3 regions of the Mesorhizobium sp. BR1-1-3 genome follow, and region 1 is predicted to be linked to each of the others. Evidence: predicted binding sites of a transcription regulator. Region 1 holds the regulator's gene; each other region holds the start of a gene.
The links. Region 1 encodes PhoB, which activates phosphate uptake and scavenging genes when phosphate is short. Its sites were predicted from a motif close to TGTCATNNANCTGTCAT; they were not measured.
Positions count from the first base shown of each region.

Region 1 (3,486 bases):
GCTTCTGCCAGTATTTGACCGCGTCACCGACAGCGTTCCAGGGCAGGAAGAACCGCGGCGACCGGGAGGATATGAAAGAGCATGTCGGTCGGAATCCGCCACGACGATTTGCGCCGCCGCAACCGCGCGATGGTGATCGCGGCGGTGCGCCGCGCCGGACAGCCGTCGCGCACCGAGATCGCCGCAACCACAAGCCTCAGCCATTCGACGATCTCGGCGATCTCATCCGACCTGATCGTCGAAGGCATCCTGACCGAAAGCAAGCCGAGCGAGGCCGGCTCGCTCAAACGCGGCCGTCCGCAGGTCGGCCTCAGCCTCAATCCGGAAGCGGCCGCGGTAATGACCGTGGTGCTGTCGCTGAACTTCCTCTCGGTCGCCGTCATCGACTATGCCGGCCAGGTAATATCCGAGGAACAGCGCCGGCTCGACACGCTGACGATGTCGCGCGACTCGCTGATCGGTGAGTGCACGGCAATCGTGCGGCGCCGCCTGGAAGATCCCGACCTGGACGTGCGCAGCATCGCTCGTATCGCGCTGGCCGTCCAGGGCATCACCGACACCCGTGCCCGCGCCATGCTGTGGTCGCCGATCACGCCGCACACCGACATCGCCTTCGCCGACATATTCGAAGAGGAGTTCGGCATCCCCGCCATTATGGAGAACGACTGCAACATGATGGCGGTGGCGCTGCGCTGGCGCGACCCCGATCGTTACCGCGACGATTTCATCGCCATCCTCCTGTCGCACGGCATCGGCATGGGGCTGGTGCTGAAGGGCGAATTGTTCACCGGCACCCATTCCTCGGGCGGCGAATTCGGCCACATGATCCATCGGCCGAACGGCGCGCTGTGTCGCTGCGGACGGCGCGGCTGCGTCGAAGCCTATGCCGGCAATTATGCCATCTGGCGCAACGCGCGGCAGATGGGCGAGGATGCAGAGCCCGTCGCCGATGTCAGCGACGCCGACATGCGCGCCCTGGCTGCTGCCGCCCGCGAAAAGGACGGGCCCGAACGGGAAGCCTATCGCAAGGCCGGCGAAGCGCTCGGCTACGGCCTCGGCAGCCTGTTTGCGCTGATCGATCCGGCGCCGGTCGCCATGGTCGGCGTCAGCGCCGCCGCCTTCGACCTGATCGAGCCGGCATTGCGGCAAGCGATTGCCCAGACCGCCGGCGGCCAGCATTCCAAGTCGATTTCCTTCGACACCGAGCCGAACGAACTGCCGCTGATCCGCGAAGGCTGCGCCATGCGGGCGCTGATCTTCGTCGATCAGGAGATTTTTGCGCCGGGCGTGCAGGCGAGATCCGGTTTCGGCGGCAAGAACGTGGCGTGAGTTCAAACGAGGGAGTTCAGTCCTCGCGAATGGCGTAACCCGCCCCACGGATGGTGCGAATGACATCGGGCATGCGGCCGTTGTTGACCGCCTTGCGCAGCCGTCCGACATGCACATCGACCGTGCGTTCGTCGATGTAGATCGTCTCGCCCCAGACATTGTCGAGCAGTTGGCTGCGCGAGAACACGCGGCCTGGATGGCGCATCATGAATTCAAGCAGGCGGAATTCCGTCGGCCCGAGCCGGATCTCGCTCTTCTTGCGATAGACACGGTGCGATTCGCGATCGAGCACGATATCGCCGACCTTGAGCACGCTGGACAGCACTTCCGGCTTGGCCCGGCGCAGCAGCGCCTTGACCCTGGCCATGAACTCCGGCGTCGAGAAAGGCTTGACCAGATAGTCGTCGGCACCGGTCGAGAGGCCGCGCACGCGGTCGCTTTCCTCGCCTCGCGCGGTCAGCATGATGATCGGCAGCCGCTCGGTCTCGGGACGCATCCTTAGCCGGCGGCAGAGTTCGATACCGGAAACCGCAGGCACCATCCAGTCGAGCACCAGAAGGTCTGGAACGTTCTCCTGCAGCCGGATTTCGGCCTCGTCGCCGCGCGTCACCACCTCGACCTGGTAACCTTCGGATTCGAGATTGTAGCGGAGCAGCACGCCTAGCGGCTCCTCATCCTCCACCACCATGATGCGTGGCGCGATCATCGGCTGGTCACCCCTGTCATGCCGCTGGCGCGGACATTGCCGTCTCGTCCTGCTTCGGACGGTTGGCTGGCAACTGCGTGCCGGTCAAAACATAATAGGCATTTTCGGCGATGTTGGTCACGTGGTCGCCGATCCGCTCGAGGTTCTTGGCGCAAAACAACAGGTGCGTGCACGCCGTGATGTTGCGCGGATCTTCCATCATGTAGGTCAGCAGTTCGCGGAACACCGATGTGTATTTGACGTCGATGCGTTCATCATTGTTTCTGAGCGTGGCAAGCGCTGCCGCGTCAGCGGCGGCATACTCGTCGACGACCCCCTGCACCTGGATCAGCACCAGCTGCGCCATCGCGTCGATCGAATGCGAAAGGTCGTGCGGCGTGACGCTCAGCCCGACAGTGCCGACGCGCTTGGCGATGTTCTTGGCAAGGTCACCGATGCGCTCGAGGTCGCCGGCCATGCGGATCGAACCGACCACCGCACGCAGATCGTTGGCCATCGGCTGGCGCTTGGCGATCAGCGTGATGGCACGATCGTCCAGCTCGCGCTGGCGTGCATCCATGATGGCGTCATCGGAAACCACCCGCTGCGCCAGCGCATTGTCCGAATTGAGCAAAGCCCTGGTCGAGCCACCGACCATCGAGCGGGCGAGATCGCCCATGTCGCGGATCAGCTGGCTGATCTGCTCCAGATCCTCATCGAAAGATGCGACGGTATGTTCACCCATGATCTTCGTCCCTCATATGCCTGAGATCAGCCGAACCGGCCGGTGATGTAGTCCTGGGTGCGTTTGTCGTCGGGGGTGGTGAACATCTTGTCGGTGGCGCCCTCCTCGACCAGATAGCCAAGATGGAACATCGCGGTGCGCTGCGACACGCGCGCTGCCTGCTGCATCGAATGGGTGACGATGACGATCGTATAGTTCTGACGCAGTTCGTCGATCAGTTCCTCGACGCGAGCGGTGGCGATCGGGTCGAGCGCCGAACACGGTTCGTCCATCAGGATCACCTCGGGTGACACGGCGATGGCGCGTGCAATGCACAGGCGCTGCTGCTGGCCACCGGAAAGACCCGTGCCAGGTTCCTGCAAACGGTCCTTGACCTCGTTCCAGATCGCCGCCTTCTTCAGGCTGGACTCGACGATCTGATCCATGTCGGCCTTGCGCTTGGCCAATCCGTGGATGCGCGGCCCATAGGCGACGTTCTCGTAGATCGACTTTGGGAACGGATTGGGTTTCTGGAACACCATGCCGACGCGCGCCCTGAGTTCGACGACATCGATGTTCTTGTCGTAGATGTCCTCTTCGTCGAGCGTTATCTTGCCGGTTACCCGTGCTGAATCGATGGTGTCGTTCATGCGATTGAGGCAGCGCAGGAAGGTGGACTTGCCGCAGCCGGAGGGGCCGATCAGCGCCGTCACCTGGTTCAGGCGGACGTCGAGATCGACGTCGAACA
Region 1 is NZ_JAIUIC010000006.1:238,891-242,376, forward strand. Features, by position in the region: gene LB559_RS15985 (ROK family protein) at 82-1,329, shown strand; gene phoB (phosphate regulon transcriptional regulator PhoB) at 1,346-2,035, opposite strand; gene phoU (phosphate signaling complex protein PhoU) at 2,052-2,759, opposite strand; gene pstB (phosphate ABC transporter ATP-binding protein PstB) at 2,786-3,486, opposite strand, start outside.

Region 2 (3,486 bases), on a different contig from region 1:
CCGACAGGCCCGGAACCTGCGGCCGCAGGCAGCAGATGCCGCGCACGACAAGGTCGATCTCGACGCCGGCGCGGCTGGCATCGTAGAGCGCGTCGATGATGATCGGATCGACGAGGGCGTTCATCTTCATCCAGATGCGCGCCGGTTTGCCCTGCACCGCGTAGGCAATCTCGTCGGCAATGTGCTTGAGGATGCGGCTTCTCAGCGTGAACGGCGAGATCGCCAACCGCATTTCGTCCGTCGGCTCGGCATAGCCGGTGATGAAATTGAACAGCTGGGCGACATCGCGCGCAATCGTCGGATCTGTGGTGAAGAAGGACAGGTCGGTGTAGATGCGCGCGGTGACCGGATGGTAGTTGCCGGTGCCGAGGTGCACGTAGTTGCGCAGCTTGCCGTCCTCGCGCCGCACCACCAGCGACATTTTGGCATGCGTCTTCAGTTCGAGAAAGCCGAACACCACCTGCACGCCGGCCCGCTCCAGGTCGCGCGCCCAGCGGATGTTGGCTTCCTCGTCGAAACGCGCCTTGAGCTCGACCAGTGCGGTGACCGACTTGCCGGCCTCGGCCGCGTCGACCAGCGCGCGCACGATCGGGCTGTCGTTGGAGGTGCGGTAAAGCGTCTGCTTGATCGCCACCACTTCCGGATCGGCCATTGCCTGGCGCAGGAACTGCACCACCACATCGAAGGATTCGTAAGGGTGATGGACGACGATGTCCTTCTCGCGGATGGCGGCGAAACAATCGCCGCCATGTTCGCGGATGCGCTCGGGAAAACGCGGATTGTAGGGCGTGAATTTCAGGTCGTCGCGGGGAACGGCGACGATCTCGGAAATCTGGCTGAGCGCCAATGGACCGGTCAAGACGCTGATGCGGCTCGACGACACGCCAAGCTCGCCGGCGACGAAATCGCGCAATTCGCCAGGCATCAGCCTGTCGAATTCGATGCGGATCACCGATCCGCGCCGACGCCGCTTCAGCGCCGTTTCGAACAGGCGCACGAGGTCCTCGGACTCCTCCTCGACCTCGATATCGCTGTCACGGATGATGCGGAACGTGCCGGAGCCCTTGACCTCGTAGCCGGGGAAGAGCTTGCCGATATAGAGGCCGACAGCCTCTTCCAGCGGGATGAAGCGGACATGATGCTTGCGGTCCGGCAGACGGATGAAGCGCTTCAGCGCCACCGGCAGGCGCAGCAGCGCGCTCATCTCCTCGCCGTTCTTGCGATGGCGCAATTGCAGCGCCATCGAGAAGCCGAGATTGGGGATGAACGGGAACGGATGCGCCGGGTCGATCGACAGCGGGGTCAGCACCGGGAAAACCTGTTCCTGGAAATGGTCTTCCAGCCAGATTTTCTCGTCCTTGGTCAGCGCATCGCGGGTGATGCTCTCGATGCCTTCCTTGTTGAGCAGCACGGTGAGCGCCGAAAGGCTCTTCTGCTGGTCTTCCTGCAGCCGCTCGACCTCACGCAGCAGCTGTTCGAGCTGCTGTTCGGGGGTGCGGCCGTCCGGGCTCTTCAGCGTGATGCCCTCGCGCACCTGGCCGGCAAGACCGGCAACACGGACCATGAAGAACTCGTCGAGATTGGCGGCCGAAATCGACAGGAAGCGGACGCGCTCCAGCAGCGGGTGATTGAGGTTCAGCGATTCCTCGAGAACGCGCCGGTTGAACTGCAGCCAGGAAAACTCGCGGTTGACAAACCGGTCCGGGTTGCCGCCTTCCGGGCGAGCCACCTCGACATCCACGAATTCGTTCTGCACCGGCTTCAGTTCGTTCATGATTCCCGCTCTTCCACACCCGCTCAAGCCGGCTAGCCAGTCACTCTAGCGACCCATGGTCCCTCCCGGAAACCGAAATCGGTTTTCGGGCCATGGGTTAACCGGCTTAACTTATCCTCTGACAGGCTTTTGCGACAGTTTGATTTCATCGAACTTGCAAAGAGGCCTGATATGATCCAGATGCAGACGAGACTGCGTTAAGGAGACGACGATGGCAGGCGGTTCCATTCCCCATTTTCAGAACGATGCGGGCTATCCGGCAATCGACATCGGCGTGAAGGAATTCATGTGCACGGGCGCCAATCCGCCTTTCGACCACCCGCATGTGTTTCTGGACATGGGCGACGACAATGAAAAAGTCTGTCCCTATTGCTCGACGCTCTACCGCTATTCGCCGAAGCTGAAGGCGACGGAAACGCTGCCGGCCGGATGCATCTACATCGAACAGGCCGCCTGAGACTTTCGCGACCAGCCCGATGAACGACACGCGTTCCCGGCAAATTGTCGTCGCCGGGGCCGGTGTCGCCGGATTGACCGCAGCCCTTGCATTCGCCTCGCGCGGCTACGCGGTTCGGGTGTTCGAACAGGCGCAGCGCCTGGAAGCTGCCGGCGCCGGCATCCAGCTCTCTCCAAACGCGACGCGCATCCTTCGCCAGCTTGGCGTGCTCGACCGGCTGCTGCCGGCAGCGGTGCGGCCGCAAGCCGTGGTGTTGAAGAAGGCCGCGACCTTGCGCGAACTGGCGCGCGTGCCGCTGGGGCAAGCCGCCGAAACCCGCTGGCAAGCACCCTATCTCGTCGCGCACAGGGCCGATCTGCAGAGCGCATTGACCGCGCGCCTTGCCGAGGTGCCGGATATCCATCTCACCACCGGCGCGCGCATCGGCGACGTTGCCTCCGGCCCGCATGGCATCACGGCGACGGCCGAGATCGACGGCAAGACCATCGAGGCGGAGGGCTTCCTGCTGGTCGGGGCCGATGGCGTCTGGTCGTCGGTGCGCGCACTTGTCGACTCGGCCAAGGGGTCGGCTTCGCCAAGAAACCATTTCTCCGGCGAACTGGCCTGGCGCGCGACCATCGCAGCTGATAGCGCCGCGGGGCAGAGCTTTGCCGCCATCGGCGCCAGGGACTGCGTCACCACCTTCCTGCATCCCGGCTTCCATATGGTGGCCTATCCCGTCAGCAAGGGTGCGGCCTTCAATCTCGCGGCCTTCACCAGGGGCGACCGCATTGCCGAAGGCTGGTCCGGCAACGCCGACGCCGGGATCCTGACCCGAGCTCTTGCCGGCACCGCGGCAGAACTTGCCCGTCTGGTCGAGCAGGCCGGCCCGTGGACCGCGTGGCCGATCCACACTGTCGACCCGCAACAGCCCTGGACAACACCGAACGGCATGGCGCTGATCGGCGACGCCGCGCATGCGATGACCCCATTCGCGGCGCAAGGTGCGGCCATGGCGATCGAGGATGCAGCGACGCTTGCCGACGCCGTCTACGCCTCCCCCGCGACCCCGCTGGCCGCGCTTGCGATTTGGGAACAGTCACGGCGGCCGCGTGTCGCGCAGGTCGCCCGACGCGGCGCTGTCAACCGGCTGGCCTGGCATGCCGCAGGGCCGGTGGCGATTGCGCGCAACGTGTTCCTGAAAATGCGCTCGTCGGAAAAACTCGCGGCGGATTTGGACTGGCTCTATGGCTGGCGGGCACCGGAGGCTGACGAA
Region 2 is NZ_JAIUIC010000001.1:722,806-726,291, forward strand. Features, by position in the region: gene LB559_RS03635 (RNA degradosome polyphosphate kinase) at 1-1,774, opposite strand, end outside; gene LB559_RS03640 (zinc-finger domain-containing protein) at 1,986-2,231, shown strand; gene LB559_RS03645 (FAD-dependent monooxygenase) at 2,251-3,486, shown strand, end outside.
Region 2: a site for PhoB is predicted at 1,906-1,922, ahead of LB559_RS03635 (RNA degradosome polyphosphate kinase). Genes of this name have one in related genera too.

Region 3 (3,486 bases), on a different contig from region 1:
GCCGGCGGCGCGCCGCACCTGCAGCGCCTCCTCGCCGACGATGTCGAAGGCGTTGGAGCGCCGCAGCGTCGTGCTCTCGGCAAATCCCATCGGCGCGAAATAGGCCGGGATTTCCAGCCCCCAGGAAGCCGTCCATTCGCATCCCGCCGCGCTCATGCCGTCATAGGCGCCGGGGCGTTTCAGCGGCCGGCCGGCGGGCAGCCGTTCATTGGGAAAGGTCATGACGAACCGGCGCGAATAGAACTGGCGCGTCGTCTGCCTGAGATATTCGCGGTTGGCGGCGAAGGCACCGTAGCGAGCGATATCCATGCCGAAGATGTCGGCCTGCGGTTCGCCGAAAATCATCCATTCGGCCAGCGACTTGCCGACGCCGCCGCCCTGGCTGAAACCGGCCATGACGCCGCAGGCAACCCAGTAGTTCTTCAGACCACGCACCGGCCCGACAATCGGATTGCCGTCCGGCGTGAAGGTGAAGGCGCCGTTGACCCATTTGCGGATACCGGCCGTCGCCAGGCAAGGGAAGCGCTCATGCGCCTTGGCGAGTTCCGGGCTGATGCGGTCGATGTCTTCCGGGATCAGCTCTATGCCGTAATCCCACGGCGCTCCGTCCATGTTCCAGTGCTTTGGGTTCTGCTCATAGACGCCAAGCAGCACACCCTTGCGCTCCTGCCGCAGGTATGAAAAGCCGTCGAGATCGACGGCGATGCCGATTTCCCTGTCAAGTGCTGCGATCTCCGGAATGTCATCGGTGATGAAATAGTGGTGCTCCATCGGCGTCACCGGCAGGTCGACGCCGGCCATGCGGCCGAGCTGCTTCGCCCACAGCCCGCCGGCATTGACGACATGCTCGGCGATGAGGGTGCCCTGCTCGGTGATGACGTCCCAGCGCCCGTCGGCACGTGCTTTCAGCTCGACGACCCGGTTGCGCAAGATGATGTCGGCGCCGCGCTTCTTCGCAGCACCCGCATAGGCATGCGTGGTACCGTACGGGTCGAGATGGCCTTCGTTGGAATCATGCAGGCCGCCAAGAACACCGTTGACGTCGACGATCGGGCAGATCGCCTTGATCTCGTCGGGCGTGACCAGGCGCGCGGTCTCGATGCCGACCGACTGGAACACGGCCCAGGCTGATTTCAACCACTCCCAGCGCGCGGGATCGCTGGCGATGTTGACGCCGCCCGTCATGTGCAGGCCGATATCCCAGCCGGATTCGGCCTCGATCTCCCGGTAGAGATTGATGGTGTAGTCCTGCAGCGCCGCCACGTTGGGATCGGCGTTGAGCGCATGGAAGCCTGCCGCCGCGTGCCAGGTCGAACCGGCCGTCAGTTCTGCGCGCTCGATCAGCGCCACATCGCTCCAGCCGAACCGCGTCAGGTGATAGAGCACCGAGGCTCCGACCACGCCACCTCCGATGACGACTGCGCGGTAGTGCGACTTCAAGGCTTCCCCTCCACGGTTGGTCCGAAGACTGGAGCATATATCTACTAGACATAAGTGTCCAGCGCCGGCGCGCGCATCGTTTTTCGTCGACCGCCAGCATGCACTGCGCGCTGTCACGCAAGCATCATGTTCGCGCCGTAGACCGCATTTCGGGGAGGCTTGCGCAGCATCATCGATGTCGCACCTCTTTCAGTTTTTCGTCCCGCGGCCGCTCCGGCACATCCGTCACAAAGAGGATTATCCATGAAGCACCTGTATCGACCCGCGTCGCTTGGCGTCGCGCTGGCCTTGTTCACCGCCTTGGCGCCGGCGCTCGCCGACAGCACCGCGACCGTCGGCGGCCTCGTCAACAAGGGGCTGGTCGGCGTCGGCCGCATCCCGGCCGCTCAGCGCGACAAGTTCGGCGAGACCTTCGGCTCGGGTTCCGGCATGGCGATCGACGCATCAGGCTGGACGCATGACACCGCCGGCTACAGGGGTTCGCTCTGGCTGTTGCCGGACCGTGGCTACAATGTCGTCGGCACCACCGACTACCGGCCGCGCCTCAACACGATCGCCATCGAATTTGCTCCGGTCGCACCGGGCGCGGCACCTGCTGCCGGCCAGGAGCAGACGGGCGTCAAGGCAACGCTCGCCGACACCATGCTTCTCACCGACAACAAGGGGGCTGATGCCACAGGCCTCGACCCACTCAACGGCGTGCGCGCGGCAAGCGGCGACATGCCGATCCTGCCGCAAGCCGACAATGGCAAGCTGGCGCTCGACAACGAGGCGATCGTGCGGCTGCCCGATGGTTCGATGTTCATCTCCGACGAATACGGCCCGAACATCTATCGGTTTTCCGCCGACGGGCATCTGCTGTCGGCAACCCAGCCACCGGCCGCCTTCGTGCCGATGCGCCACGGCACGCCGAACTTCGCCTCGGACAATCCGGGACCCGGTGCCGCCGAGCCCGATCCGAAGGACCCCGAGACCGGCCGCCAGAACAACCAGGGCCTGGAGGGAATGGCGATGACGCCGGACGGCAAGTTCCTGATCGCGGTGCTGCAATCGGCGCCCCGGCAGGATGGCGGCGATTCGCCCGCGACGCGCCAGAACACGCGTGCGCTGGTCTATGACGCGTCCGACCTCGCCCACCTCAAACTGGCGCATGAGTATGTCGTGCCGTTGCCGGTGTTCAAGGATGCCAAGGGCAAGACCAAGATCGCCGCGCAGAGCGAGATCGTGGCGCTCTCCGACAAGACCTTCCTGATGCTGGCGCGCGACAGCGGCAACGGCCAGGGGCTGAAGGGCGACACCTCGCTGGTGCGCCAGATCTTCGTCGTCGACGTCTCGGCCGCGACCGACATCGCCGGCGGCGCCTTCGATGCCGCCGACAAGCCGCTGGCGCCCAAGGGCGTGCTCGACCCGTCGGTGATGCCGGCCAAGCTGACGCCGTTCATCGACATCAACGACAAGGGCGAACTCGGCCGCTTCGGCCTGCACAATGGCGCGCCGAACGACAAGAACAACCTGTCGGAGAAGTGGGAGGCGATGTCGGTGGTCAGCGTTCTCGATCCGAAGCTGCCCGACGACTACTTCCTGTTCGTCGCCAACGACAACGACTTCCTCGCCCAGGACGGTTTTCAGGTCGGCGCACCCTACAAGGCGGAAGACGGCGCCGATGTCGACACCATGTTCCTAGTCTATCAGGTCACGCTGCCGGGTCTCGCCGGGAAGTAACCACCACTGCCCAGGCGGGCGCGCTTGGCGCGTCCGCTGGGGCTCGCGGCTGGGCATGAACGAAGCAGCGGCTTTCAGTGCGGCGCGTTCGCAAGGGTGCATCTCGGTCCCGCCTGCGATATCATCGTGGACTGGATCCAAATCACCATCCGCCGAGCTACCCGCCATGGACGAAAAAATGCCCGCGCGCCGGCGCACCGGCGACCTGACCAGCGGCCCTATCCCGCGCACGCTTCTGCTGTTCGCCCTGCCGGTGCTCGGCTCCAACGTGCTGCAGTCGCTCAACGGCTCGATCAACGCCGTCTGGGTCGGCCGTTTCCTCGG
Region 3 is NZ_JAIUIC010000009.1:218,452-221,937, forward strand. Features, by position in the region: gene LB559_RS21095 (FAD-dependent oxidoreductase) at 1-1,440, opposite strand, end outside; gene LB559_RS21100 (esterase-like activity of phytase family protein) at 1,684-3,162, shown strand; gene LB559_RS21105 (MATE family efflux transporter) at 3,329-3,486, shown strand, end outside.
Region 3: a site for PhoB is predicted at 1,552-1,568, ahead of LB559_RS21100 (esterase-like activity of phytase family protein). Genes of this name have one in related genera too.